DNA from 2 places in the Brevibacterium sp. 'Marine' genome. Region 1 is predicted to be linked to the other one. Evidence: predicted binding sites of a transcription regulator. Region 1 holds the regulator's gene; the other holds the start of a gene.
The links. Region 1 encodes LexA, which represses DNA repair genes until DNA is damaged. Its sites were predicted from a motif close to TCGAACANNTGTTCGA; they were not measured.
Positions count from the first base shown of each region.

Region 2: HF684_RS17570 (HNH endonuclease signature motif containing protein) is a predicted target of LexA. The motif match lies at 8,984-8,999, and genes of this name have one in related genera.

Region 1 covers NZ_CP051626.1:2,601,925-2,616,994, forward strand. The annotation lists gene HF684_RS11670 (DUF1844 domain-containing protein) at 143-514, shown strand; gene HF684_RS11675 (metalloregulator ArsR/SmtB family transcription factor) at 673-1,035, opposite strand; gene HF684_RS11680 (SRPBCC domain-containing protein) at 1,032-1,505, opposite strand; gene HF684_RS11685 (TetR/AcrR family transcriptional regulator) at 1,641-2,327, opposite strand; gene HF684_RS11690 (NAD-dependent epimerase/dehydratase family protein) at 2,393-3,418, shown strand; gene HF684_RS11695 (GNAT family N-acetyltransferase) at 3,491-4,054, opposite strand; gene HF684_RS11700 (VOC family protein) at 4,070-4,444, opposite strand; gene HF684_RS11705 (AbgT family transporter) at 4,458-6,110, opposite strand; gene HF684_RS11710 (M20 family metallopeptidase) at 6,174-7,520, opposite strand; gene HF684_RS11715 (SseB family protein) at 7,567-8,421, opposite strand; gene priA (bifunctional 1-(5-phosphoribosyl)-5-((5-phosphoribosylamino)methylideneamino)imidazole-4-carboxamide isomerase/phosphoribosylanthranilate isomerase PriA) at 8,426-9,163, opposite strand; gene hisH (imidazole glycerol phosphate synthase subunit HisH) at 9,222-9,923, opposite strand; gene HF684_RS11730 (hypothetical protein) at 9,920-10,522, opposite strand; gene hisB (imidazoleglycerol-phosphate dehydratase HisB) at 10,519-11,115, opposite strand; gene HF684_RS11740 (histidinol-phosphate transaminase) at 11,112-12,290, opposite strand; gene HF684_RS11745 (LysM peptidoglycan-binding domain-containing protein) at 12,420-12,758, opposite strand; gene lexA (transcriptional repressor LexA) at 12,993-13,748, shown strand; gene HF684_RS11755 (ATP-dependent DNA helicase) at 13,842-15,070, opposite strand, start outside.
Region 2 covers NZ_CP051626.1:3,914,313-3,929,382, forward strand. The annotation lists gene HF684_RS17525 (glycine betaine/L-proline ABC transporter ATP-binding protein) at 115-1,425, shown strand; gene HF684_RS17530 (ABC transporter permease subunit) at 1,425-2,324, shown strand; gene HF684_RS17535 (glycine betaine ABC transporter substrate-binding protein) at 2,378-3,283, shown strand; gene HF684_RS17540 (methylated-DNA--[protein]-cysteine S-methyltransferase) at 3,487-4,011, shown strand; gene HF684_RS17545 (glycine betaine ABC transporter substrate-binding protein) at 4,310-5,212, shown strand; gene HF684_RS17550 (Dyp-type peroxidase) at 5,328-6,638, opposite strand; gene HF684_RS17555 (copper chaperone PCu(A)C) at 6,628-7,278, opposite strand; gene HF684_RS17560 (hypothetical protein) at 7,459-8,154, opposite strand; gene HF684_RS17565 (hypothetical protein) at 8,222-8,815, opposite strand; gene HF684_RS17570 (HNH endonuclease signature motif containing protein) at 9,078-10,763, shown strand; gene HF684_RS17575 (amidohydrolase family protein) at 10,866-12,098, opposite strand; gene HF684_RS17580 (alpha/beta fold hydrolase) at 12,196-14,211, opposite strand; gene HF684_RS17585 (hypothetical protein) at 14,347-15,060, opposite strand.

The DNA.
Region 1 (15,070 bases):
TTTGGACCCGATCGCTCTTCGCGATCAAGGTGGGAGACAGACTCCGCTTCGCACCAGCTACCAGTGTACTACGCTTCATGACTCTTCGCACATCGAGGCCCTGGTGTGATCGCCGCGTTGATTTATATGTCAAGCTTATGGCATGAGTTCTGAAGAATCTGTTCCCGCCGAGGCGATCGCCGACGTTACGCGCGACATCGCCGAGGTCCCCGCTGTCGAGGTCATCACCTCCAGTGCCGTCCACCTCATGTCCGCCGCCGCCGTCAAGTGCGGCCTGGCCGAGGACACCGCCGAAGGCCACGGCGCCGACCTCCAGGACCTCGATGAGGCCCGCAAGCTGATCACCGCGCTGGCCGGCTTCGTCACCGGTGCCGCCACCGTGATCGGCGACCACCACGCCCGCCCGCTGCGCGATGGACTCCGCAGCCTGCAGCTGGCATTCCGCGAGGCCTCGGAGATTCCCGACGCCCCCGGCGAAGGCCCCGGAGAGAAGTTCACCGGCCCCGTCCGCTGACACATCCATCACCGAGGCGGCCCCCGACCATTCGTCGGGGGCCGCCTTCGTCTGTGGCCCAGCCGATCGCCGGGGAGGATGGCCCACCGAGTCCGCCGAATCTCCGGTGCAGCGTCTCGGCTACGAGGTGACTCCGAAGACGAAGCATTGTTGACGGATCAGGGATCCTCATCTATTCGCTCCGCCTGCGCCTTGATGCCGCGGAGGCGACGATCCCATCCTTGGGCGACGACACCGAGCAGATCGGATACTTCGCGGATCTGCGACGGACTCACCGAGTGCACGCGTCGGGATGATCGGGTCGCCGAACTCACAATTCCTCCGCTCTCGAGAATCCGCAGCTGCTTGGACACGGCCTGTCGGCTCAGCCCGAGATCACGTGCCACGGCGCCGGCGTCATCGGGCGACTGGGACAGCCGTACCAGGATGCGGCGTCTCGTGTGGTCGGCCAGCGCCTTGAAGACGAGATCCGCCTCGTCCGACAGCAATCTGTGCTGAACGGAATCGTCTGCAGAATTCATCTCGCCGACACGGCGAGTCCCCTCGCCACCGCGAGCTCTTCGACCCAGCCTTCGGCATTCTCCTCAAATCGCCGGCGTCGCTCGGCGGCATCGTCGCTGAGCCGGGCGAACCCACTCTCACGGACGGTGAGCAGGACGCCCTGCCCCTCTGGCTCGATGGTGAAAACGATCGTGTTGTTGGGAAAGTCCTCCAACGGTCCGGGTGTCCCGCCGAGCCAGCGGAATACGGCACGACGAGGCGGGTCGAGCTCCTCCGTGCCGATGGCGAATTCGCCGACGTTCGGGTCAACCACCCGAGAGACACCGCCCTCAGAACTGATGTCATGCTCGGTGTAGTTGCCGTCATTGATGAACCAGCCGGGTTCGCTGATGATGTCCCACACAGTTCGCGCGTCAGCGTCGATGTGGATGCTGCGGACGATCTCGTCAGGCACATCATCCGCAGTGATGGGTACGTCGTCCTCGGTCACGATGGTTCCTCTCGTCGGTGAGATCGGCACTGGGCCCCGTTGGCGATGACTCTATCTCGCACCCCGCCAAAGTGCAACCATTCAGTTGCACCCTCATACATCGATCGGCCGCCGATTCCCACCCCGTCCCGCGGTTCATTCACCGAGGTTGCCGATGACTCCGCGCATGAGTTCACCTTCGATTTCGTCGAACCCCGGACCGAATTGGCCGAACCGAAGACCGTTGATCAGACCGATGACAGCGACCCAGATGGTCACGGTTCTCATGATCGTCCCGTCCGAGTAGTCGAGGCCGAGCTCCTCGAGGCCCGCACGCAGCGGCGCAAGTGCACTCTCAGGACCCTGAGTCACCGAACCGGCCTTGCCCGACTGGGGCGCGGATGCCCGTTCCGACACTCGACCATCCTCCGCCACCAGCTCCGCGAGCGCGACCATGATGCGCGTCCCCGGCACCACGGTCTCCTCTCGCGGAGCCTTGTAGTCAGCGATCGGGGTGCCGTAGATGAGCGCCCACCGATTCGGGTGCGCGCGCGACCATTCGAGCATGGTCAGCGCGAGGGCCTTCACGCTCCGCTCCCCCGCCAGCGCGTCATCGACGGCATCGGCGATCTGCGTGAAGGCATCGCGGATGAGAATGGTCAGCAGCTCATCCCGGCTCTTCACATAGCGGTAGACCGCGCTGGAGACGACCCCGAGCTCTCGCGCGATCGCGCGCAGCGACAGCCCGTCGACTCCGTCGTCGTCGACCATCCGGTTGCCGATCGCGGTGATCTGGGCTTCCGTCTCGATTCGGGCTCGCTGTCGTGGAGTCGTCTCTGTCATGACCTCACCCTACGATCCGAGAGCAAAGATAACAATAGTGAGCACTGCTCTTGAATTGTCGACGCATGCGGCCTACGCTGAATTCCGAGAGCACCGCTCTCTCAATCATGAGAACATCATCGGAAGGACTCGCTATGAGAACAGCACTCATCATCGGAAACGGACAGATCGGTTCAGAGATCGCCGCCCGACTCACGGACGTCGGAGTCACCGTCCGCATCGCCACCCGCTCCGGCAGCAACTCATCCGGCACCCCCACCCATATCAGGGCCGATGCCAGTGACCGCACACAGTTGGCCAAGGCCGCCGCCGGTGTCGATGTGATCTTCGCCTGCGCGCATGCGCCCTATGACAGTCGGAAGTGGGAGCAGATCCTCCCCCGGCTCGATGCGGCGGTCCTCGACACTGCGGCCGAACTCGACATTCCTGTGGTCTTCCCGGAGTCGGTCTATGCCTTCGCCGGCCTCGACTCCCCAATCACCGAAGACTCCCCTTTTGCCCCGGTCGACGACAAGGGACGGATTCGGCAGCGGTTGATCGAAGCACGGGAAACCCATCCGGCGACCTGTGCAAGCGTCATCGCCGGGGACCTGCTCGGCAGAACTGCAGAGAAGTGGTCGTCAGTGGTGCGCATGTGCATCACGGACCCGATCGGTCAGGGTCGCCGGGTCTATGTGCCCGCACGCACGGACGTGCCGCATGGCATCACCGTCATCGCCGATTACGCGGCCGCCATGATCCAAGCGGCAGAGGATCTGAATGACGTCCCCGCGGGGACGCATCAGCTGCGGATCGCCCCGGCGTCGAACCCGACTCTGGCCGAGATCGCCGATTTCACCGCGGATGCCCTCGGGCAGAAGCACAAGCGCCCGACCACGGTGCCGCGCTGGGCGACCCGTGCGGCAGGAGTGTTCGAACGTTCCTTCTACGAGCTCAACGCTCTGGCCCCGATCTGGTACGAACCCTGTGTCATCTCCTCCAGCGAGTTGGCAGAGAAGGTCGGCACAACCGACTGGCGGGAGGGCGTGCGGCAGATGCTCGGGCCATTGTCTCGCGGCGAATCAGTCCATCTGCCCCAGCAAGGTCTGTGATCTCCAGCGTCAGACGGCGTTCTTGAAGCCAGGTCAAACACCTTTTGAACGTCAGTGGCTGAGCCGAAGACTTCACCGGGTACTCGATGATAGTGGCTTCAGCATGACTAAGCTCGGCAGTTTGTTCGGGGCTTTCGGACCATTCCCGATCGCCTCGAAGCCGACAGAGCGATATAGCCGTTGCGCTGGAGTATCGATGTCAGTCGTCTGAAGCCATACCGACACTTGCTCAATCGCGCCGAGCCATTTCAGGAGAAGCTTCCGACCGAGACCGCGTCGCTGTACAGATGGGTCACACGCGAGAAGGAAGAGGGCGAAGGAGTCGTCGATGGCAGACGCCTGTTGGCCGAGACGGACCCTGAGGTCTTCTCCCCATTCGTCGTGCTGTTCTTTCCATCTCCACGGGTGGCCGTAAGCGAAGGCGACAAGCTGATCGTGACGTCGCGCTGAAACGGCTACGACATCATTGCGGTCCAGCGCGTTGGCAAAGAGAGCTGCGAACACTTGCGCTGTCTGTGATGTTTCATTCAATGGCGGCTTCGCAGCAGCGGCGGCATAAAGGTCACGAACTTCCGCGGGCAACGGCATCTCGCTGGCTGATCTCAGTATCGTGTATTCGACTTCGGTTTCACCCACAGTTAGGACTCTTCCTCAATGGTGAAAGTCGTCCGGCTCCGCTGGGATGCGCTTCGCCATAAGACAGAACTTGTTGCCGTCCGGATCCGCGAGGACCTGCCAGCTTCCTTGTGGCACGACATCAGTCTTCGTCGCACCCAAAGCCATAAGTCTTTCGAGCTCGTCCGCCTGGCTGCGGTCAGTCGGACAAAGGTCGAGATGCAGATTGTTGTCCCCAAACGAATCGCTCGATCGTTCGAAAAGAATCGTCGGTGCATTCGACGCTCCGGAGATCGCGACTCCGGTTTCGTCTGTGGCCGTCACCTCATACCCCAGAGCTGCGCACCAGAATCGGCTCAACCGAGCCGGGTCCGGGGTTTTGACGATAAGATCGCTGATTCGACTCACCATGGGCAACCGAAACTCACAGCCGGATCCCGTTGCCCGGACCCAGCGGCAGGTCGAAGACGAACCAGATCGTCAGCAGCACGGCCCAGGCCAGCCAGAACGGGATGACGAACGGGAACATCCGTGAGATCACCGTGCCCAGTCCGGCATTGGGTTCGTAGCGGCGGACGAGGCCGAGGAGGACGATCATGTACGGGTTGAGCGGGGTGATGACCTGGGTGGCCGAGTCGCCGACGCGGAATCCCGCCTGGATGAACGCCGGTTCGTAGCCGAGCAGGGCGAAGAGCGGGACGAACACCGCAGCCATGAGCGTCCACATCGACGACCCGGAGACGATGAACAGGTTGAGCACACTGGCCAGGAGCATGAACCCGATGACTGCCGCGAGCCCGGTCAGGCCGATCGCCTCGAGCCCCGAGGCTCCGGCGACGGCGATCCACGAACCGATGCCCGTCCAATTGAACAGGGCGATGAACTGGCCGAGGATGAACGCGAGGATGAGGAAAGACATCATGTCGATGATCGACTGGCTCATCATCCTCACCAGGTCGTTCATCGAACGCACGGTGCGCACGACGAAGCCGTAGACGACGCCCATGAGCATGAAGTAGGCGAAGACGATGAAGACGATCGACGACAGCAGCGGTGACTTCGGGAGGAATCCGCCGTCCTCATTGCGCCACGGCGAGGCCGGGAGGAGGAATGCGACAAGGAACACCGCGGTGAGGACGAGCGCCGCGACGACCGCCCAGATCAGCCCCTTCTTCTCCTCCGGCTCGAGTTCCGCTTTGATCTCGGTGGTCTCGGACTCATGGGAATCGCCCGAGGACTGATCCTCTGATGTCGCCGAGGTGTCCCCGTAGGGGCTGTCGGGCGCCCGGTATTCCCGCGCCAAGCCGCTCCCCGAGGCGCTCGCATACTCACGCGGCACGCCCTTGCGCACCATGTTCGGTTCGATGAGCCGGTCGATGATGAAGCCGGCGATGATTGCCAGCACGATCGACGAGGCGATGTTGAAGTAGTAGTTCGACACCGGGTTGACCGCGGTGTAGTCGGTGTTCGGCAGCGTATCCATCACCGAGGTGGTGATGCCCGCGAACAGTGCGTCGAGGCTGGTGGGCACGATCGACGTCGAATAGCCGGCTCCGGTGGCGGCGAACCCGCCGATAAGGCCGGCCATCGGGTGCCGTCCCGCGGCCTTGAACACGAGCGCGGCCAGGGGCGGGATGATGACGAACGCGGAATCGGCCATGATCGAGCCGACGACGCCGACGAAACCGACGACATAGGGCAGCAGCCACTTCGGGCTCTTGCCGAACGCGATGCGCACGGCGGCGGCCAGCATCCCCGACTTCTCGGCGACGCCGACGGCCAGAAGGATCGGCAGCACGGTCGCCAGCGGCGGGAACCCGATGTAGTTCTCCCCCATCGTCGTCGTCAGCCATGCCAGACCCTCACCGGTGAACAGGCCCTTGATCGCCACGGTGTCCTCGGTGCCGGGGATGGACACGGAGACTCCGGCCAGGGCCATGGCGGTGGAGACGAGCCCGGTGAGGATGAACAGCCCGAGGAACAGGGTGAACGGTTCGGGCAGCTTGTTGCCGATGCGTTCGATCCAGTCGAGCGTTCTCTGGCCGAAGCCGACTCTGCCGTTTGTCGTCGTTGACATGATCAGTCCTTCTTATCGATCGAAAGGGCTCGATGGTGTGCTGCGCGCGGTGACGCGGCGAGTTCAGTCGAAGAAGTGTTCGACATCGATCGCTCCGCCCTCACGGTCGAACTCTGCGGTCACCTCGGCGGCGAGGGCATCGTCGGCGAGGAAGTCCAGGGCGGTGCACGCAAGTCCGTAGGCCCCGTCGAGTGCCGCGGATTCGGCGGCCGGGGTCTGCGCTGCCTCGGCGAATTCACGGGTGTGCAGGGCCACCTCGGCGTCGGCGGTCTTGATCAGCGGATGGATGCCGGGAATCCTGTAGGAGACGTTGCCGAAGTCCGTGGACGCGGCAATCGATTCGTCGAGGACGCCGGCGGGCAGCGGCTGGCGCCCGCGGGTCTGTTCGTGTTCGGCCCAACGGGCGGTCAGCGCCTGGTTCGTGCGCACGGGCAGCGAGGGCGGGTGGTCGTCCCAGTCGACCCTGACGCCGGTTCCGGTCATGAGTGCGGCACCTTTCGCCGCGTCCTCGACCCGGTCGGAGAGCTCTTTGAGCGTTTCGGGGAACTTCGAGCGGACGTAGCACTGCACGGTCGCGGATTCGGTGATGATCGACGGTCTCGTTCCGCCGTCAGTGATGACCGCGTGCAGGCGGGAGATCGGCGGCATCTGCTGCCGCAGCAGACCGAGCCCCTGGTAGAAGAGGTTCGCCGCGTCGAGGGCGTTGCGCCCCATGAAGGGCTGCGCCGAGGCGTGGGCGGCCACCCCTGAGTACGTGACCTTGAGCAGGCGACGTCCCAGCCACACCTGGTCGGCGCAGTCGTATCCGTAGCCGTGGACCATGATGGCAGCGTCGATGCCGTCGAAGGCACCGGCCCGGGCCATGACCTCCTTGCCCGAATGGCCTTCCTCGGCCGGAGTGCCCAGCAGCACGACGGTGCCCGGCACGGCTGCAGGGTCTTTCTCGTACAGGGCGTGGAGGGCGAGGAAGGCACCGACTCCGGCGGTGGCGATGATGTTGTGCCCGCAGGCGTGGCCTATCTCGGGCAGGGCGTCGTATTCGGCGAGGATCGCGATCGTGCGCCCGTCACCCGAACCGGTCGTGGCGCGCAGGGTCGTCGTCACACCGTAGAGGCCGGTCTCGACGTCGACTCCGTGATTGTCCAGCACCGAGGCGATCGCGGCGACCGAATCGAATTCTTCGAAGGCGGTCTCGGCGAGGCCGTGGATGGTGTGGAGCAGGTCCGTGAGGTCGTCCTCGGCTGCGTTCAGACCCGCAGCGATGCCCGACCGGTTCGTCTCCGAGGCGCCGGTGAAGTCGGAGGTCCACTCGGCGGCCTGCTCGGCCCGAGCCCGGGTCTGCCGGGCCATCTCGTCGAGGTAGCTGTCGTCCGGCGCGGTCGAGTGGCTGAGGTCACGGATTTCGCTCATGGGTCATAAGCATAGGTGCCCTGCCGATCTGACACGCCCGAAACAGTCAGACTTCGACGACGCGGATGGCCAGGGAATCGATCTTCGCGACGAGGTCCTCGTCACCGGCGACGGCCTCCTGGAACCGGCGCACTTCAACAGGGGCCACCTCGGACTCGACGCCGAGCGTGATGCCGAGCTCCGGCCCACCGAGGTGAACGCTGTTGCTGCCGGGGCTCACACCGATCCGAGCCAACCAGGGAAAGGACTCGGCGATGGTACGCAGACGCCCGGCCACCTCGGCGTCGGCCCAGGACGGAGTCCAGGGCTGGGACTGCACGAACGCGAACATCGCCGGACGGCGCAGCAGGAATGAGGACTCGGCCCCGGGGTCGAGGACGACGAGCTGGGATTCGGCCTCGATCGCCCCGAGGACGAGCCGTTCGGACTCGATCGGCACGGGACGGGCGCCCGAATGCCACGCGGTCAGAGGTGGGATTCCGGAGAATCCCGGGGTGCACTCGCGTCCGTCCTCGGCCTGCAGACGGACCATCGCCATCTCCGAGGAGTTGTCGGCCATCAGCCCGTTCTCCCCGATCTCCTGGTCGAGAGCCATCGGCACGATCGGGGCGTAGAGCCTGGCCCCGGACAGAGCCCGGACGACCTGCTGGTGTGCGGCGGGATCCAGGGGGGCCTGAGCGACCTGGGTCAGGGCCTCCAGCAGGGCCGCATCCGCCAGCCCGGTGTCACCGGAGAACGGGTTGGGTTTGAGGTCCCGGCCCGCCCACGCCTGACCGGCGGAATCCGTCGGGGCGTGGGCGTCGCCTGCCTGGTCGGCAGATGCGGCGGACCGGGGCTCGTGCGGCTCGGGCGAGTGGCCCGGCTCGTCCGGCTGGCGCGGCTCGTGCGAGTGCGTGCTCACCGGCTCACCGTCCTGCGACCTCGAGGGCTTCTTCCAGGGTGAACTTGCCGGCGTAGAGTGCCTTGCCCACGATCGCGGAGTCGACGCCGAAGGGCACGAGTTCGCGGAGGGCACGCAGGTCATCGAGGCTCGAGACTCCGCCGGAGGCGACGATCGGAGAGTCCGTCTTCTGCGCCAGGTCCTTGAGCAGGTCGACATTGGGACCCTTCAGGGTGCCGTCCTTGCGCACATCGGTGACGACGTAGCGGGAGCAGCCGGCGGCTTCGAGGGTGTTCAGGACTTCGTAGAGGTCTCCGCCGTCCTTCGTCCAGCCGCGGGCGGCCAAGGTGGTTCCGCGCACGTCGAGGCCGATGGCGACCTGATCGCCGAAGCGCGAGATCATCTCCGCGGTCCAGTCGGGGTTCTCCAGGGCGGCAGTGCCGATGTTGACGCGCTCGGCTCCGGTGTCGAGTGCGCGTTCGAGGCTTTCGGTGTCACGGATTCCACCGGAGAGTTCGACCTTGATCCCCACAGCCTTGACGACCTGGTTGAGCAGATCCGAGTTCGATCCGCGTCCGAAGGCGGCGTCGAGGTCGACGAGGTGGATCCATTCGGCGCCACGGCTCTCGAAGTCCTGGGCGGCGTCGATGGGTGAGCCGTAGTCGGTTTCGGTTCCGGCTTCGCCCTGGACGAGGCGGACGGCCTTGCCGTCGGCGACGTCGACGGCGGGGAGGAGGACCAGCTTGTTCGAACTGTCTGTCATTGTGACCTTTCTGCCAGGGTGCCACGGGGTTTGAGGCAACCATAGTCGGTGTGCTCGGTCAGGAGCTGAGTGGGTCTGTGGGGTTGCTGCCGGAATCGCTGGTGCTGCCGGAATCGCTGGTGCTGCCGGAACCACCACCGGTGCTGCTGTCGGCGGCGAACGAGGCGAGCCAGTTTCGCAGCAGCCTGGCGCCCGCCTCGGCGGATTTCTCGGGATGGAACTGTGCTGCCCAGGTGGTTCCGTCTTCGACAGCGGCGATGAAGTCGTTGCCGTGGCGGGCGGTCGTCACCGTCGCGTTCGCCGGGGGCTCGGTCGCGGCGTAGGAGTGGACGAAGTAGAAGCGTTCGTCTCCGATGCCGGCGAACATGGCCGAGTCTGCGGGAGCGTTGACCTTCGACCATCCCATATGCGGGATGACCGGTGCTTCGAGCCCTGTGACGGCACCGGGCCACAGACCGATGCCCTCGGTCCTGACTCCGTGTTCGACGCCGCGGGCGAAGAACACCTGGAGGCCGACGCAGATGCCGAGCAGCGGTCGCCCCTGTTCGTGGCGGTCCCGGATGAGGTCGACTCCCCCGACGTTCTCCAGTCCGGCCATGACTGCCGAAAACGCGCCGACGCCGGGGACCAGCAGTCCGTCGGAGTCGTTGATGACATCGTGATCGGCCGTGAGCGTGACCTCGGCACCGGCCGCGGCGACCGCACGCACGGCGGAGCGGACATTGCCGGCTCCGTAGTCGAGGACGGCGACCGTCGTCATCGCTTCGCCCCCTTGCTCAGCACCGACCAGATCCTCCATAGGGAGAACCCGAGGACGATGACGCTGAGCGCGGCGACGACCCAGGCGATGGTGTTCCCGCCCAGTGCCAACGCAATGCCGAAGGCGGTGACGAGTCCGGCGAGGACGGCAGCGATGATCCACAGCAGCGCCGTGCGCGCCATGGCCGCCCGGCCCGGACTCATCGTGGCCGCACTGGCCTGCAGCTTCGTCATCGAATCGGTTCTGATGCTGCCTTCGACGTCGTCTGCGGCAACGGTTTCGAGCAGCAGCCCTTCGAGGACATCGGGGAGGTTCTTCAGTGCCAGTCCGGCCGGCACATCGGATTCTCGGGCGCCGTGGCGGAAGTGGCCGGCGTCGATCTGCTCTTCGCTGCGCACGAGGAGGAGGACCTCATGTTTGCCGGCGAGCTTCGAGATCGCCGCGGCCGCCTCGTTGCCGGCATTGACATCGGTGTCGGCGAGGACGATGCCGCTGAACTCGCCGATCGGCACGATGGTGCCGGAGATGTTCGACAGCACGCAGGCGGCGGCCAGCTGCTGGGCGACCCCGAATGGGGTCACGATGACGGTCGTGCTCACAGGACTCCCTTGGTGCTGGGAACGGAGTTGCTCCGTGGGTCGGTCTCGACGGCCTGCCGCAGCGCGCGGGCGAAGGCCTTGAATTCGGCTTCGACGATGTGGTGCGGGTCGCGGCCGCGAACCAGGTCGAGGTGGACGGTCAGTCCGCCGTTGAAGGCGATGGATTCCAGTGAGTGGGAGGTCATCGAACCGGTGAAGTGACCGCCGATGAGGTGGTACTGCTGGCCTTCGGGTTCACCTTCGTGGACGAAGTAGGGTCGACCGGAGACGTCGACGACGCACTGGGCCAGTGCTTCGTCCAGCGGTACGGCGGCGAAGCCGTAGCGGCGGATGCCGACCTTGTCGCCGAGTGCTTCGCGAATGGTCTGGCCGAGGACGATCGAGGTGTCCTCGACGGTGTGGTGGACGTCGATGTGCGTATCGCCGGTGGCGGTGATGTCGAGGTCGATCATCGAGTGCTTCGACAGGGCGGTGAGCATATGGTCGAAGAACGGCACGGAAGTCGAGATGTTCGAGGTGCCGGTGCCGTCGAGGTTGACGGACACGGACACCGTTGACTCGGAGGTGGTGCGTGAGTTCTGGGCCTGCCTCATGGAGTGCCTTTCGTCGGGGCGGCTGATGACGGGGTCGGAGACTGCGGACGGTCCGCGAGGAGGTCAGGGTCGTCGGCGAGGATCTCGTCGATGGCGGTCAGAAACGCTTCGGTCTCGTCCTCGGTGCCGGCGTTGACGCGGGCGTGGCCGGTGATGCCGATATCGCGGATGAGGATTCCGCGGTCGAGGAGCTTCTGCCACAGCTCGGCCGGTGAGGCGATGTTGCCGAAGAGGACGAAGTTCGAATCGCTGTCGTGGACGGTGAAGCCCGCCTCGGCGAGGTGGCTCGACATGCGGTTGCGCGAGTCGATGAGTCGGTCGACGTTGCCCAGCAGCAGCTCCGCGTGTTCGAGTGCCGTGCAGGCGAGCACCTGAGTGACCTCGGACAGGTGGTACGGCAGGCGGACGAGGCGGAGGACATCGATGAGCTCGGGGGCGGCGATGGCGTAGCCCAAACGCAGTCCGGCACAGGCGAAGGCCTTGCTCATGGTGCGGGAGACGACGAGGCGGGGCCGGCCGTCAAGCAGAGTCATCGCCGAGGACTTGGCGGGGCGGGAGAATTCCGCGTACGCCTCATCGACGATGACTATCCCTGCGCAATTGTCGTAGGCGGCTTCGATGACGTCGAGGCCGATCGAGGTGCCGGTCGGATTGTTCGGAGTGCACAGGAAGACGATGTCCGGATTCGCCCGCGCCACCTCGGCGGCGACCGTCTCGGCATCGAGAGTGAAATAGTCCTTGCGTTCGACGTGCTGCCATTCGGCACCCGTGCCCGTAGTGATGAGCGGGTGCATCGAATAGGAGGGGGTGAACCCGAGGACCGTGCGGCCCGGTCCGCCGAAGGCCTGGACGATATGGCTGAGCACTTCATTCGAACCGTTGGCGGCCCAGATCATGGAGGGGTCGAGGTCGACGGTGTCCCCCGCACGTTCGTTCACACCGTCCAAATAGGTGACGAGATGTTCGCGCAGTGCGGTGAATTCGCGATCGGGATAACGGTTGAGTCCCGCGAAATGGTCGTCGATGGCGGAACGCATGCTGTCGATAACGACGTCCGGCAGCGGATAGGCGTTCTCGTTGACGTTGAGCTGGACCGGCACATTGAGGTGCGGAGCCCCGTAGGGCTTTTGGCCGACGAGGTCGGAGCGCACTGGCAGAGATTCGATGTTTCCCACGGCGACCATTCTACCGAGAGGCCCCCGCCGCCCGGGCGGCGGGTCGGGCATCGAGGTGCGCCGGTCGGCTCACCCGATCGGACGGGTCGGCCCGTGGCCGGCGCCCTGCCGGCCGAGCCGGCCTCGACCTCAGCGGACGGGGACGTCGAGGGTCTGGCCGGGGTGAACGGTCGGGGTGTCCAGGTGGTTGATCTCGACGATGTCGGCCACGACATCACGGGTGTCGCGGTCGATGCCGAGACTCGTCGCTACGGTCCACAGCGATTCGCCTTCACCGACGACGACCGCCTCGGCGTCGATGCCGATGCTCTCCGTCTCCGATTCGGCGACGGCAGCGGCCGAGAACGACTGGGTGGCGAGGAGGACCGCTCCGCCGATGACGACGAGAGCGACGAGCAGGGTCCGGAGAAGGCGCACAGCCTGGCGTCCACGAGTGGTCAGGCGCAGCTCGGTGTTCTGTGCAGACATCGCATTACCTCTTTCATTCGTACGATTCCACCAGTAATCGGTAGAACGTCTGTTCTATTCAACATGCCAATCGAACAAATGTCCAGTCCAACTCGAACATCTATGCGACAATGAGAGGGAACCAGCGTTGTTGATTGATCTGTCAGAACCATCTCAGTCGGCACTGACACGAGAATCTTCGAAGCGGAGATCACGGCGTTCAGCGGCAGGGAATAGAACGAAGGGGAACGAGCAGTGGTTCAGAACAAACGAGGCAGAGGCAGGCCTCGCAACGAAGATGTTGCCACCGAGATCGCAGCCGCTCGCAGCGATGACGACGTGGTCCAGATCCCTGAGGGGTCATCCGGTGAGGGCGACTTCCGCCTGACTCCCCGCCAGCGTCTCGTCCTCGAGACCATCGAACGCGCCGTCGTAGCCAACGGCTACCCGCCGAGCATGCGCGAGATCGGCAAAGCCGCCGGACTGGCGTCCCTCTCCAGCGTCGCCCACCAGCTCTCCCAGCTCGAACGCCTCGGCTATGTCCGCCGCGACCCGAAGCGCCCGCGTGCCATCGAAGTGGTCAATCCGTTCGAAGAGGAAGAGGCCGAGCGCGCGAAGTACGAGGAGCTGGCCAACAACACCGTGCAGGTCCCGGTCGTCGGACGCATCGCCGCCGGCGGCCCGATCCTGGCCGAGCAGGAGGTCGACGATGTCTTCTCCCTGCCGACGCAGGTCGTCGGCTCCGGAGAGATGTTCCTGCTCAAGGTCGTCGGCGATTCGATGATCGAAGCCGCCATCTGCCACGACGACTGGGTGGTCGTGCGCAAGCAGCACACCGCCGACAACGGTCAGATCGTCGCAGCCCTCCTCGACGGCGAGGCCACGGTGAAGACGCTCAAGCGCAAGGCCGGTCAGCAGTGGCTGATGCCGCAGAACGAGAACTACGAACCCATCGACGGCACCTACGCACAGATCATGGGCCTCGTCGTCGCGGTCATCCGCCGCCTCTGATCCTCCGCCCCGCCTTCGAACTGAGAAGCGCCCGCGACCACGGTTGGTCGCGGGCGCTTCTGCGTCATCCGGCGGAGCTCAGCACCGTCTGCCTCACTTCTCGTCAGCTTCGGCCAGTCTGGCCAGGCTTGTGCGGACGAGGCCGGAGTTCGTCGTCGGCCACATCCTCGGCATCGAATTGACGAGGAACCCGGCATACCGGGCCGAGCGCAGCCGCGAGTCGAGCACGGCCACCACTCCCCTGTCACCGGTCGAGCGGATGAGGCGACCGGCCCCCTGAGCCAGCCGCAGGGCGGCGTGCGTGGCCGACACCGCCATGAAGCCGTTGACTCCACGCTGGTCGGCATCGCGTGCCCGTGCCTGCATGAGCGGGTCGTCCGGACGTGGGAACGGCAGACGATCGATGATCACCAGGCGGTTCGTCCGTCCCGGCACGTCGACTCCCTGCCACAGGGACATCGTCCCGAACAGGCAGGTCTGATCATCGGCCGTGAACTGTGAGACCAGCGCGGGCAGTCCGTCGTCGCCTTGGAGCAGGATCGGGAAGTCGAACTTCGTCCGCAGGTGTTCGGCTGCCGCATTGGCCGCCGCCCGCGAGGAGAACAGCCCCAAGGCACCGCCGTTCGACGACTCGACGAGTTCTGCGAGCTCGGTCAGCGCTTCCTCGCTCAGCCCGCTGCGGCCGGGTTTGGGCAGATGGGAGGCGACATAGAGGATGCCCTGCTTGCCGTAGTCGAAGGGTGATCCGACATCGAGGCTGTCCCATTTCGGGGCGTCGGGTCCGAAGAGTCCCAACGAAGCGGCCACCGCGTCGAAGTTCCCGCCCAGGGACAGGGTCGCCGAGGTGGCCACGACCGTCGATTCCTCGAAGATCCCATTGCGCATGGTGCCGGCCACGCTCAAGGGTGCGACGACCAGGTTCGTCGTCTCCTTCTCTCTGAACGTCGACCGGGAGAGCCAGATGACGTCGTTCTTGCCCGGGTCGCAGAAGCGTTCGGCGAGTTCGAAGATCTCCTGACAGCGAGCCTTGGCCATCTGCCGTCCGGCATCGGCGTCGTCGGTCTTGCCGCCGATGTCGTTGATGATCTGGCGGGCGGAGTCGCGGATCTGCGCCAGGGCCAGTCCGAGCGCCTCGCTCATATGCAGGATGAGTCCCTCGGGCACCGAGGTCTGGGCGCGTTCGAGTGCCGCCGCGGCGGAATCGAGCAGCGAGACGACCCCGTCCTGGACCGTGGTGTGTTTGCGCACGGAGCTCGTCGCCGCCGAGAGCATGCTCGTGTTGATCTGCCCGGACAGGGCGCTGGTCACCCGGTCCTTGAGCT
Region 2 (15,070 bases), 1.3 Mb from region 1:
GTGAGGCGCGTGCGCAATTGAGCTATTCGGATCTGTTCTGCGAGCACCGAACCGTGCAAACGGGGGTGAAGCCTCTCGTTCTTGCGGACTGCCAAGAATGCAAGGAGGAAGCACGTGAGCGTTGTCAAAGCGTCACACGTCTACAAAGTCTTCGGAAAGCGCGAAGACGAAGTCGTCAAACGACTCGAATCCGGCGCCGACCGTGATGATCTGACGAAACTCGGAACGGCCGCCGTCATCGACGCGAGCTTCGAAGTCGAGGCCGGCGAGATCTTCGTCGTCATGGGCCTGTCGGGCTCGGGCAAGTCGACCCTGATCCGCACCCTCAACGGGCTCTGGGCACCCACTGCCGGGTCCGTCGAGGTGCTGGGCACTGATATCGCAAAAGTCGACGCGGCCACACTGCGCAAGGTCCGCAGCGAACACATCTCGATGGTGTTCCAGCACTTCGCACTGCTCCCCCACCGCACTGTCCGGGACAACGCCGCCTATGCGCTCGAGATCCGCGGAGTTGCGAAGGCGGAGCGGGACGCGACCGCCGACCGCTGGCTCAAGACCGTCGGCCTCGATGGCTGGGGCGACAAATTCCCAGAGCAGCTCTCCGGCGGCATGCAGCAGCGCGTCGGCCTGGCCCGCGCGCTTGCGGCCGAGACCGACATCCTCCTCATGGACGAAGCCTTCTCCGCTCTCGACCCGCTCATCCGGCGCGAAATGCAGGAACAGCTCGTCGAGCTGCAGAGGGAGCTGAAGAAGACGATCATCTTCATCACCCACGACCTCAATGAGGCGATGTTCCTCGGTGACCGGATCGCGGTGATGCGCAATGGACGCATCGTCCAGGTCGGCACCCCGGAGGACATCCTCACCGACCCGGCCAACGACTACGTCGCGCAGTTCGTCCACGACGTCGACCGGGCACGCGTCCTCACCGCGAACAACGTCATGGAGAAGGCACGTCAGACCGTGACCAATCAGAACGGCCCCCGCGTCGCTCTGCGCACCATGCGTGAGAACAACGCCTCGGGCGTGTACGTCACGGACAAGGACCGGAAGTTCCTCGGACTCGTCAGCGACCGCGCCTGCATCGAGCACATCCGGACAGGCGCCACGACTCTCGACGAGATCATCAGACCGGTCGCCCACCCGGCGTCTCCGGACGACCTGCTCATCGATCTCTTCCTTCCGACCGCGGAGATGCCCCTGCCGGTGCCCGTCACCGATGCGGACGGCGAACTCGTCGGCGTCGTGCCCCGGGCCACCCTGCTGGCCGCGCTCGGCAACCAGACCGGCAATGACGAGCAGGCCCCGGACGCCGCTGTCGAAGACTGGCCGGAGCCGGTCGACACCGGGATCATCGACCAGGTGCTGGCCGAAGGCGATGATGCCGTCGCACCGCAGGCTGCCGGCGAAAGGGGTGAGCGCTGATGGAGAACATCAGAATTCCGATCGGAGCCTGGGTCGACACTGCCTTCGACTGGCTCAAAGACAACGTCGCGTGGTTCTTCGACGCCGTCACCTGGCTGTTCAACTTCCTCATCGACATCCTCACCGACGTGCTCGTCGACCTCCACCCGCTCGTCATCATCATCCTGCTGGCGCTCATCGGTTGGATCTTCCGCTCGTGGCAGATGGCCGTGGGCACCCTCATCACTCTGTTCTTCATCATGACGATGGACCAGTGGGTGGCCGCGATGCAGACCCTGGCGCTGATCATCATCGCTGCTGTCATCGCCATCATCATCGCCATTCCGGTCGGCATTCTGGCCGCACGCAGCGACAAAGCCTCAGCGGTCATCAAACCGATCCTCGACTTCATGCAGACGATGCCGGCATTCGTCTACCTCATCCCTGCTGTCACCTTCTTCGGCATCGGCGTCGTTCCAGGCCTGGTGGCAACGGTGATCTTCGCGCTGCCCCCAGGTGTGCGGTTCACTGAGCTCGGCATCCGTGGAGTCGATTCGGAGACGGTCGAAGCCGGACAGTCCTTCGGTGCGACTCCCGGCCAGATCCTCCGCGGAGTCCAGCTGCCCTTGGCCACGCCCACGATCATGGCCGGCATCAACCAGGTCATCATGCTCGCACTGGCCATGGCCGTCATCGCCGGCATGGTCGGCGCCGACGGACTCGGAAAGAACGTCGTCGAAGCGATCGCCACCCAGAACCTGCCGCTCGGTGTCGAAGCCGGAATCGGCGTGGTGATCATCGCGGTCTACCTCGATCGCGTCACCGCAGCCCTGGGCAATGCCAAGGACTATCCGCGCTCGCTCGTGGCAGGGATGCGCCGTCGCGGCGCGAAGAACAAGGCGGCTGCCGCAGCAGCCTGAATCGATGGACCACACAGTCTGAATTGTCGAACACTAGAGAAAAGGAACACACAATGAAGAGAAGATTCCTCACCCCGTTCGTCGCTGCAGCCGCAGCCCTCGGTCTTGCTCTTACAGGCTGCTCGCAGGAAGCGGCACAGGACGACGGCGGAGGCGGCGACAAGGGCGACATCAAGCTCGGCTACGTCACCGGCTGGACCGACGGCCAGAGCATCTCGCTCCTGCTCGAGAACCAGCTGAGCAAGATGGGCTACAACGTCGAGACCGAAACCTTCAACGACGCCGCCGTCCTGTACGCCGGTGTCGCCAACGGCGATATCGACATGTATCCGTCCTCATGGCCCGAGGTCACGCACAAGCAGTACATCGATGAATACGGTGACGATCTCGAAGATCTCGGCGCCTACTACGACAACGCCGTCCTCACGATCGCCGTCCCGAAGTACATGGACGACGTCAACTCGATCGAGGACCTCAAAGGCAAGGGCGAGGACTTCGGCGGCGAGATCATCGGAATCGAGCCCGGTGCCGGTCTGACGAAGGCCACCAAGGAGATGATTCCCGAATACGGTCTCGACGACGAGTACGAGCTCGTCACCTCGTCGACGGCTGCCATGCTCACCGAGCTCGGCAACGCGACCGACGCCGAGAAGGACATCGTCGTTACCCTGTGGCGTCCGTTCTGGGCGAACAACGAGTACCCGGTCAAGGACCTGGAGGATCCGAAGGGCGCGATGGGCGATCCCGAGAAGCTCCACTTCACCGCGACCAAGGGCTTCAGCGATGAGTTCGCCGATGCGGCCGACTACATCGGCAACATCAAGCTCGATGACAAGCAGTACGGAGACCTCGAGGACCTGGTCGTCAACGAATACAAGGATGATGGCAAGAAGGCCATCACCGAGTGGCTGAAGGCCAACCCTGACGCCTACGAAGGTGAGCTGCCTGACGAGGAGTGATCTCGTCGCCGCGGCAGCAGCTGCCCTGAGGTCGACGTCCTCTGCTCAGCTGCTGACTTCCCCACAGCGCGGCGTGCAGTCATGAATATGCTGTGCCCTCCCGACTCGGAAGAGTCGGGAGGGCACAGCTGTGTGAGTAGACTCGATGGGGCAGCGCCGTTGACACCGCGTTCGGTGCGCGGAACCCGAACGGAGGGCACCCCATGGCGACTCATTCGGCAGCCGTCGACACCTTCGTCGGCCCCCTGACAGTCTTCAGCGACGGCCGGTCGGTCGTCCGGCTCGAATGGTGCACATCCGCCGAGGCGGCTGTGTCCGCCGAAACGATCCCCGCCGAGGCAGCCGGACAGTCGGACCCGATCCTCGCCGAGGCGGCCGCCCAGTTGCGGGCGTATTTCGACGGCCTCCTCGGTGACGTCGATCTCCCCGTGGACTTCGGTCAGGTATCGGACATCGCGAGGATCGTGCTGACGACCTTGGCCGACGAGGTTCCGGCGGGGACCACGGTCACCTACGGGCAACTCGCCGAAGCCAGCGGCACCGGGATTCCGGCGCGGGCCGTCGGCGGGATCATGGGGCTCAATCCGATCCCGATCATCGTCCCCTGCCATCGTGTCGTCGCCGGTGACGGGCTCGGCGGGTACTCGGGCGGACTGCCCGGGCACGAGCTCGAAACCAAGCGGCGCCTCCTCGAGTTCGAAGGCGCCCTGCCGCAGCCGCTGTTCTGACGCTCCCGAAGCGGTCCGGGCCCGCGCCGGGCTTGCTTCCGGCCTGCTTCGGTCCCGTTCCGTGCCGCCGCTGTGCTGCACGCAGCTGTCCACCGGGCGGAGCTCTCCGAACACGGGTCGGGACCACGGCAGATCAGGAGGACGCCACTGGAAGTTGCGCGAATAATGTGATTACATTGCCGTACCAACTTTTGTGATCACAAATGATCCTGCATTCACATGTTCCTGCTCGGACGACCGGAATTGCCAGAGTCGGCGGTTTCACCGCGCTCGAGCAGCCACCACGAAGAGGAAACTGATGAAGTCACGCACACTCACCTCCGTTGTCGCCGCCTGTGCGACGCTGGGCCTCGCCCTGACCGGATGCTCCCAGGAAGCCGGCAAGGACGCCGGTTCCGACGGCGACAAGGGCACGATCACCATCGGCTACATCTCGTCGTGGTCCGACAGCCGCAGCACCGCGTTCCTGCTCGAGGACCAGCTGGAGAAACTCGGATACGAGCCCGAGCTGGAGACGATCTCCGAAGCTGCGATCCTCTATGCGGGAGTAGCGAACGGCGACATCGACATCTACCCCTCCGCCTGGCCGGAGAAGACCCACAAGCAGTACATGGATGAGTACGGCGACAAGATCGAGGACATCAGCACCTACTACGACAAGGCGCAGAACACGATCGTCGTGCCCGACTACGTCGACATCGATTCGCTGGATGAGCTCAAGGACAACGCTGACGAGTTCGACGGCAAGATCGTCGGCATCGAACCCGGAGCCGGTCTGACCAAGGTGACGAAGGATTCGATGATGCCTGCGTACGGCTTGGAGAAGGACTTCGAACTCGTCACCTCCTCGACCCCGGCCATGCTCACCGAGCTGGGCAATGCCATCGACGCGAAGGACGACATCGTCGTCACCCTGTGGCGGCCGTTCTGGGCGAACAACGCCTTCGACGTCAAGGAACTCGAGGACCCGAAGAACGCCATGGGCGATCCGGAGAAGATGCACTTCCTCGGCACCGACGGCTTCAGCGACAAGTTCCCCGAAGCGTCCGAGCTCATCAAGGGAATCAAGCTCGACGACAAGACGTACGGAGAGCTCGAAGACCTCATCGTCAACGAATACGAAGAGGGTCAGGAAGGTGACGCCGTCGACCAGTGGGTCAAGGACAACCCGAAGGCCTTCGACTCCGAGATCACCGACTGAGCATCCGGGCGCTCACACGATGCGGCCGCCGCACCCGCGACTGCGGGGACGGCGGCCGCTGCCAGTGCAGTGAGGATGCGGCCGTGGCGGCTGGCCCGGCGGCCGCGCCGCTTCCTCACCCGTCGAACAGCTCCTGCCCGACGTAGCCGCCCTCGGCCGCTCCGGGCGGTATCGCCCACACAGTCGACCCGATCGGGGTCGTCCATTCGTTGAGCAGGTCCACCTCGGCGAGGCGGCGTTGGATCGGCAGGAACTGCCGCTCGATATCGGCCTGGAACGACGCGAACAGCAGCCCCGAATCCCCACCCGCACCGGTCTCGTAGTTGAACGTGCGCCGGTGGATCTGCGCCGCCGGACCCAGCCCGTCGCGGGCACGAGCGATATGCGCGACCTGCGAGATCTTCGTCAGCCCGCGCCCATCGACGGCGGTGAAGTCCGGGACGTCGAACTCGTACTTGCCCGACAGCGGTGCCCCGGTGTCCATGGTCCGCCCGACCGCGAACTCCCGTGCCGGACGATCGGCCTGGTCCCAGGTGTCGAGGTTCATCGCAATATCACGCAGCACCAGCGTCGTTCCCCCACGCATCCACACAGGCAGATGCGCGCCGAGATCGGCCGGCGGCTCCCCGCGAGCGGAGAACACCGGGTCCGCAGTCTCGGTGCCCTGGCCCCAGATGATCCGCGCGAAGTCCTCGGATCCGGGCCCCGGATTCGCCGTGCCGTCGAGCTGACCGAAGAGGTTCCGCTGGGTCGTCCCCTCCCCCGAGCTGCCGTAGGCACGTCGGAATCCGTCCCGCTGCCAGGCCACCTCGGCGAACGATCGCGAGTCCTTGAACAGCATGCGCCTGGCATGTGCCAAGGTCAGCGGGTCGTCGCCGCAGATCTGCAGGAGCAGGTCACCCCTGCACCGGTCCTGATCGAGGCGATCGATCGAGAACGCCTCCAGTGGCCTCAGCCAGTCCGGGACGTGGTCCTGTCCGGCCAATGCCACCAGTGCGGCGCCGAACCCGAAGGTCACCGTCAGCCGGGCGGGGTCGACGGCGAGTTCCGATTCGGAGTCGGCCAGCGGCGCCCGCCCCTGCGTCAGCGCCGCCGCATCCGCGGTGAGCAGCCGCAGCCAGCGCACCGCCTCGGCGGCCGTGATCCCGGGCCCCAGCGTGAACGCGATGAAGTGCGCATACGCCTGCGCCGGGGTTTCGACACCGGATTGATGAGTGCCGTAGAACGGCTCGGTCTGCGGCCCGTTCGCCCCGCCCAGATCTCGCCGAGGCGGCCCTCCGTCACCGGCGCTCGTGCCCTGCGACCCGGAGCCGCGGCCGAGTGCGAATCCGCCCGTGGCGCCGACGATTCCGACGCCGCCGGCCGCGGCCGCCGAGGTCAGGAGACCGCGGCGGCTGAAGCCGGGGCGACCGGGCTCAGTGGTCACCGTGGTCTCCGTGGTCGGAATCCTCGCGACCGCCGTGGTCGGCGTGGTCGGCGTGGTCGGCATTCTCGCCGTCGCTGGAGCCTTCGGCCTCACCGGGCGCGTAGTCTTCCTGGGCTCCGGAGTACTCCTTCGCCACGGCTGTGACCTCGACGGTCTCGCCGTCGGCGGTGACGAGGTCGAGGCTGATCTGCTCGCCCGGCTTGATGGCCTTCTTCAGGCCCATGATCATGATGTGATCGCCCCCGGGCTCGAGGTCGAGACTCTCCCCGGCCGGGATGGTGAAGCCGCCCTTCTTCTCCCGCATGGACATTCCGCCGGGACCGTCGCCTTCGGTTTCGTGGAGTTGGACCATCTTCGCGTCCGCGTACTTCGCTTCGACGAGGTTGATGTCCTGGTCGGTGTTGTTCTTCAGCTCGCCGAAGACTGCGGTCATTCCGTCGTCGGCGGCCTTGACCCAGGCGCCGTCGAGGCTGAGCGCCTCGGCGTCGACTTTGCTGTCCGCAGTGTCCGCTGAGGCGGAGCTGCTGCGGCCGTCGGTCTGTGTCGGCCCGGCTGCCGTGCTGTCGTCGTGGCCGCAGCCTGCCAGGCCGATGGCGACGGCGAGGGGCAGGGCAACGGCTAGGCTGATGTTCTTTCGCATGGTGTCTGCACTTTCGTCATTCAGGTGCAGTCGAGCACGGGTCGACCTGCGCTGCGGTCTGCGCGGACGTGTTCGACTGTCACCGAGGGGCGAGCCGCTGCTGTTTCGGCGGTCGCCCGAAGATGGATGGTCACCCGGGAAATCGGGTGTGGGTCGGCGGTGGATCCGCCGAATGGGATGTCAGACGAGTGCGGGTGGTCCGCGCCGATAGTTCGGACCGACGACCGCCGAAGTGACCGGCTGCGGCAGCCGGAACGAAGCGCAGAACTTGCGGAACGGTTCGTCGGCCAGGACTCCGGCCGCCTCGGCGAGGGCACGCAGTGCACCGATCACCGGGCCCAGGGCCAGCTGCAGAATGCTGAGGACGATGTCCTCACCGCGCTTGAGGATCACGGCGGTGACGAGGACGGCGACGAGGTGGGCGATGATCATCCCCACCGAGGTGGCACCGTGGTTGGCATGTCCGAGCGCGGATGCGGCCGGACCGAGATCAAGGGAGCCCGGGGCCGGGACGATGTGTCCGGCGTGGGCGTGGAGGGCCGCCTCGGCGGAGGTCGAACCGGTACTCGCGGACTCGGTCTGGCCGGTTCCAGAATGGGCGGTTCCCGTGTGAGCCCCCGCATGGGCGAGGGTGTGGGCGGACCAGCTCATCGTCAGGTGCATGAGCACCTGCCCGAGGCCGAGCAGACCGGCCAGAGTGAGGTAGCCCAGGCGCCTGCCGGCGACGATCATCGCCGCCCAGAGGACGAGGACGAAGACGACCACAGTGCCGGGAACCGAGATTCCGCCACCGGCGGCGAGGTGCATGAGCAGGGCGAGAAGGGTCGTGAAGAGAGCGGCGAAGAGCGCGCGTACGGATTTCGTCCATCCGGTCATGGGCCCTCCTCTCAGCTCGCTCCCACATTCTACTCAATGTAGAACACTTTCGGGAAGGCGGCTGAGCCTACATCCGCAGCCAGGTATCAGCGGTCTTCTTGACCATAGCGCCGGCCCCAACGGCAGCATCGCCCCAGGTGACAAGCTTTCCGTCGGGATCTGTGGTGGAGTCGGAGAGGACGACGACGTCGAAGTTGCACACGAGCCCCGCCATCGCCGAGGCGTAGACGGCTCCGGGGGTGCTCGCCGAGGAGGTGCCGGCGTCGACATCGCCCTCTGCCTGGGCGGCGGGGTCAGTGGCATCGCCGCCAGTTCCGGCGTCGGGCTCCGCCACGGTGGCGTCGGCCCCGGGCGTGGCCGCGGTGGCGTCGGCGCCGGCGATGATGATCCGGTCGACGGAGAGGTCATGCAGACCTGCGGCCAGATCGTCGACGCCCTCGAACACATCCGGGCTCTCGGAGCGAAGCACGAGATCCTCCTCATCGGGGACGAAGATGCTCAGCTCCTCATCGGGAGTGTCGACGAGGTCGGCCTTCGTCGACGCGAAGATGAGCACACCGCCAACCGCGCGGGTCCGGGTGACGATATCGCCGAGGGTCTCCATGGCGTCATCGCTGGGGTAGCTGGCGTCGTCGGTATCAATGAGGAGCAGGGCATCCATACTCCAATCGTGCCACGACCGCCTGACACTTTCTAAGCCGGAACGCTGCCACGGAGGCCTCGGCGGAACGGGCCGGATGCAGCACGAGTCATCGGCATGCGCTTCCGCAATAATCTGGCAAGCGTCCATGCTTCTATGATCGAACATCTGCGAACACGCCATATTTGTTCGAACTTTTTTTCGATTCTCTATGGCATTCTATTTCCTTCGAGAGTAAACTGGATGCCAACAACAACGATGTTGGTGAACGGAAATCATCCCCATGACCCTCACTCCCGAACGCAGTTCCGATCATTCCGCTCGGACCGCCGGCAACTCCCCGCAGACCAGCGGTCATCCGCTGCTGGCCGACGAGGAGTGGGCGGATCTCAGCCGTTTTGCGCCCGAGGTCACCTCTTCGATCACTCAGCTGATGAGCCTCAAAGATGAGCTGCGCACGTTCGATCGCCCCATGGGACCGGATCAGGCCATTATGCTCGCCGATGGGGTCGAGGCGATCACACGCATCAACGACGCATTGTCGACGCTCGCACTCTCCGTCTGCGAACGCGTCGGAACACCCAGCGATTTCGGCGCCAAGTCGACGAAATCGCTCATCGAGAACCGGTTCAACCTCACCGGCGCGGAGGCGAACCGCCGGACCGATATGGCCAAGAACCTCGGCGGACGCGTCGATATGGCCGGACAGGCTCTGCCGCCTCTCTACCCGGTCGTCGCGGATGCGCTCCATGCCGGCACGATCTCCGCCGCCCAGGCATCTGTCATCGAAGACTGCATGCGCAAGCTGCCCACGTGGGTCAGTCAGGCGGTCCGCACCGACGTCGAGACGCGCTTGGTCGACAACGCACCCAAGGTCCGCCTCAAGGACCTGCGGGAGATCTTCGGCAAGCTCATGGGTTACATCGACCCGGACGGAGAAGAACCGAAAGACTCAGGCGACCGCTCGGCTTACAACATGTCCATGCGTGCCAGGGCCAACGGCGACTGGGAGCTGCGTGGACTGCTCGACCCCGTCACCGGGGGCACTCTCAACGGACTGCTGACCTCACGAATCCAAGCTGCGGGAGAAGACGACAGTGCCGATGCCGACAAGACCGGTGCCGACTCGGCGACCGGCGCCTCTGGGATCGCGGCCGTGGGCAATCCCGTCACCGTAACCGCTGCTTCCGAGGCATCGAGCTCGCCGCTTCCTGACAAAGAGCTGCTTGAGATCGTCGATGCGGTGCTCTCCGGTGACCGATATGACGCGAAGCGAGTTCCGGAACCCGATCTCGACGCAGCTCGCACGAGCGGGAATTCGGCTGCCGTCCCCGGCGTCGGCGTTCGTGAGGACGGCGGTTTCGTCGACGTCAGCGCCGAACAGCCCTCGGCGCGCGAATGGATCTACGAACGATTCGCCGGCCTCGTCACCACGATCGACAAGCAGCGGACGGCTGCAGGAGCGCCTTATGCTCTCGTCATCAACGCCACCGCCGAAGATCTGGCCAAGGGCACGGGACACGGCACCACGGGTGCCGACAATCCCGTTCCCATCAAGGAACTGATGAGAAACGGCCTCAACGGCTCGCTGTTCTTCCACCTCATGAGCGACAAGGCCAAGACGATGCAGGTGGCCACAGAACAGCGCTTCGCCAATCGCAAGCAGCTGGCAGTGATCACCGCCCGCGACCGAGGCTGCACCTTCCCCGGCTGTGACGCCCCTCCCGGTTGGTGCGATGCCAACCATGTGTTTCCATGGTCGCTCGGCGGCAAGACGGAGATCAACAATCTCGCGCTGCTCTGCAGCTATCATCACCACCTGCTTGACCGCACCGACTGGGACACGGTGATGCTCTTCGACGGGCGACCCGCCTACATTCCGCCCGCCGCAAAGGATCCTGCTCGAACTCCGATCCTCCACGCCCGCTTCATCGCGGATGACATCATCGACTCCCTGTTCGACAAATAGCCGCCTCAACTTTCAGGGGACAGCTGTGCCCACTTTCCAAGTTCAGCCGGATTCAGCCCGATCCGGCCGGATTCAACCGGGTTCGGCCCGCCTCGGCCGGCTTCAGCCGCCGAACCGCGAGTCTCGGATGCTCATGTCCTCATCGAGGAGCAGGAGGTCAGCCGGCATTCCGCGAGCCAACAGGCTGCCGGAATCAACGGCACCACCCACCGCACGCACAGAATCACCCGACCCCGGCACACCACCCACCGCACGCAGCGGAACAAGTCCCGCGGACTGCACAGCATCGAACGGGCTGAGCCCCACCTCGGCGACGGCTCGCTTCACGGCGTCGTCCATCGTCAAAGTGGACCCCGCGATGGCACCCTGAGTGCCGTCGGCGGTGACCAGGCGCGCCACCGCATCCTTGACTTCGACCGGGAGCGAACCGAGGTGATATCTCCCGTCGTGCAGGCCCGTCGCCGCCATGGCATCGGTGATGAGCGCGAGGCGTCCGGGCACGAGTTCATGGAGCATGCGCACGACCGGGGCGACGACGTGGACACCGTCATTGATGAGTTCGACGGTGACATGCTCAGCCTCAGCCGCAGCGAGGACCGGCCCCGGAGCACGGTGATGGATGCCCGGCATCGCATTGAATGCGTGGGTGAGGATGCTTGCTCCCTCCTCGAACGCCTGCGCGGTCAGCTCGAAGTCGGCGGCCGTATGACCGACGGCCACACGCACGCCCGCCGCAGAGAACCGCGCGATCGCATCGAGCGCACCGGGCAGCTCGGGTGCGATGGTGATCTGCGCGAGAGATCCATCTGCGGCTTCGAGGATCGCCTCGACGGCCTCCGGGGTCGGCGACGTGAGCACCTCAGGGGCATGCGCACCCTTGAAATCCGGGGACAGGAACGGCCCTTCGGCATGGAGACCCATGACCATGGCCCGATCGCGGACGAGCCCGGCACCGGCACGCAGTGACCGGCACAGACCCTCGATCGTGTCCGAGACGTAGGACAGCGCGAGCCGGCTGGTGCCGTGAGACCGATGCACGTCGAGGATCGCATCGATCGACTCGATCCCGTCTTCGGCGCTCGCACCGCCCGCACCGTGACAGTGGATATCGACGAACGCGGGAGCCACGTATCCGCCGGCAGCGTCGATGACCTCGATCCGCCCCGAGGCGGCTCCGTCCCTCCAGCCGTCCCCGCGGCCCCGTGCCGTGACCGTTCCGTCGGCGATCGCAATCCACGTGTCTGCGGTCTCCTCGGAGAACGTCGCCCGATCACCGTCGAGGATGCACGCATTGTGGATGACCGCCTCGGCGGGGATCTGTTCGGTCTGTGTCATCAGGGTCCTTCCATCGCTCTGCGAACACCACATTCAGGGTACGGAATCGGGCGGTGAAATTCCCCCTCCGCAGGAAGCGGACGGATCGACTGCCGACTCACCCCAGTGTGCGGACTCGGTTCGCGTCGATGCCGAGCACGTGCGAGTCGAGGAACGCGAGCACGGTGCGGTACCAGACCTCGGCGTTCCCACGGCCGAGGATCCAATGCCCCTCGTCGGGGAAATAGAGGAACCGGTGCTGAGTGTCGCCATCGGCGTCGAGCGGAGTCTTCGCCCGGGTGAGCAGGTCCAGCCACAGTTCCTGGCCCTGCCCGATCGGGACCCGGTAGTCCTTGTCACCGTGGATGACGAGCATCGGCACCTCGATGTCATCGGCGAACAGGTGCGGCGAATACTGCGCCGACTGTTCCCGCATCGCCTGATCCCAGGACGAGTTGTCCGTCGTCCGCCCCATCGACGTGGTGTTCCACAGGGAGGCGTGGGTGACGATGCACTTGAACGCGCTGCCGGTGTGCCCGGCCACCCAGTTGGCCATGTACCCGCCGTAGGATCCGCCGGCCAGGCCGATGCGTTCGGCATCGATGTCCGTCCTCTCCCCTGCGGCCTCGGTCAGCGCCATGATGTCGGTGAACGGGGTGCCGCCGAGCTGCTGCTGCCCGCGATCGATCATCGCCTGCCCGTATCCGGTGGAGATCGCCGGATCCGGCAGCAGCACAGCATAGCCGGCGGCCGCAAAAGGACCCGGATTCCACCGGTAGGTCCACGCATTCCATGACCCCCACGGTCCGCCGTGGGCGAAGACGACGAGCGGATGCGGCCCCTCCCCCTCCGGCAGGACCAGCCACGCACGGATCGGCGTGCCGTCCTCGGCACGGACCTCCACCTCGGTGAGGGTGCCTTCCTCGTCGAGGACCGTCGCCGGGTTCGCGAGTTCGCTGATCACTCCGGTGGCGAGGTCGACGGAGATCGGCAGGGGCGCGACATCGATCGCCGAGGCGGTCGCCACGACCGTGTCCTCGCGCAGTGCCAGCCCCGAGAACGAATACTTCTGATCGGTTCCCCCGACGAGCCGCCTGGGCTGCGCATCATTGACACCACCGATGAAGATGCTGCCGCGGCCGTGGTCATCGGCGGTGGCCACAATGGTCGAATCGTCCGCCCAGATCGGGGAGAACCAGAAATCGGCATCCGGCCACACGGACTTCAGTTCTGCGGTCTCCAGGTCGAGGACCTTGAGTTCGGCCGCGAGGTTGGTCTGCGGAGTCCAGGCTTGTACGCGGGTGACCAGTGCTTTCGTTCCGTCCGGGCTGATGGCTTCGATGTCGAAGCTGTGATCGGCTGCCGGTTTCGTCAGACGGTGCAGTTCGGGTTCCCCGTCGAGATCCACGCGCCAGATCTCACTGGCCTCGAGTTGGCCGGGGATCGGCTTCTCGAGCTGGACGAGGACGAAGCGAGCCTCATCGTCGACGGCCCAGTCGACCAGTCGACCGGACGGCAGAGACAGGTATCGGAAGTCCAGGCCCGCCGGGGCACTCAGCTCGTCGCTGGCTTCGGGGAAGTCGGCGGCCGCTTCGTTGAGCGTGGCCACGGCCAGGGTCTGTCGGCCCGGCCCCAGATCATGATCCCAGCGGCGGATCGGGAACCCGGTGTGGAGGATCCCGCTGACCTTCGCATCGCTGCGTTCGGAGCTGAATTCCTGATGGTCGTTCTCGTCGGCGGCCCAGGTATGGACGGGAAACTCGACGACGATGGTCTCACCCTTGACCTCGATGCGGGAGAAACCGCCCGCGTGATCAGCGAGTTTGCGGGCCTCACCATTGTCTGGAAGTGCCCACAGGCTCGGTGACTCCGCATCCTTGCCGTCCTCGCCCTTGCGCTTGGAGGCGAAGACGATCGTGCCGTTCTCACTCAGCGCGGCCGGACCCACGGACTGGTCGCCGCGGGTGATCCGCCGCGGCCTCTCCCCGCTGATATCGGCGAGGTGGCTGAGAGAGGAATTGCCCTCGGAGTTGAGGAACGAGTACTGGGCGATGACGCGGCCGCTCTGATTCGTCAAGAGGCCTTGCAGGCGGCGGGCGTCGAGGAGTCGGGTCACTGCGTCGTGGGTCGTCATCTTCCCATCCTAGGTCCCAATGTCGACTCCCGGGTGAGATCCAAGGAAACTCCAGTTCACGGAGGTGGTCGGTCGGGGTCACGGTCGGGGGTCGCGGTCACGTGATCGCCGCGTCGTTCGACACTCCGCGGAAAGTCAGCGGAAGCTCGGTGCCGGGACCCTCTCACCATCGATCGTCACCGTCGGCAGCATCTTCTTGAAGTCCTCCGCCACTTCGGTGTTCGTCTTCGGTGTGCGCATCTCGATGGACAGATTCACCAGGCGTCCGTTGATCTTGTAACCCGTCTGCACGCCGAACGCATAGGTGGGTTTGCTGTTGAGAGCGAGGATCTCTGTGGGACCGAGTTCACCCTGATAGCTCCAGAACTCTCCCGCGGCCAGAGATCCCGTCTGCTCGGCCAACACCTGTGAGTCCTGTTCGGAGAAGTTATAGCGTCGCTTACTGTCGACGACTTCCTGCGCACTGTCACCATATTCGTCATTGCAGTTGACGAGGATGATATCGGCGCGAGAACTGTCATCGCCGTGAGTGAAGACATGGAACTGATCGGTGTTGCCGCTGCTGTCCCTCCAGTCATCGCCGAGCGCGAAGCTGAGTTCGACCGGGCAGCTGCTGCCGAATGTCACCGACGTCTTCGTCATCCCCTCGGGGATTCCGGCCTCGGTGGGTGTGCCTGTGGGCTCGGGGCCGGCGGTCTCCTGCACACCGACCCGCATGGGACCAGACGATTTGTCTTCGGTGCGGACCTGGAAGACCGAACAACCGCTGAGCAGGACGGTCAGCGCGAGTGTGCCGGCCGCCGCGGCTCGCCGCACCGAGGCGGGTCTGCCCGAGGCGACCCTGCCCATTGCGGATCTC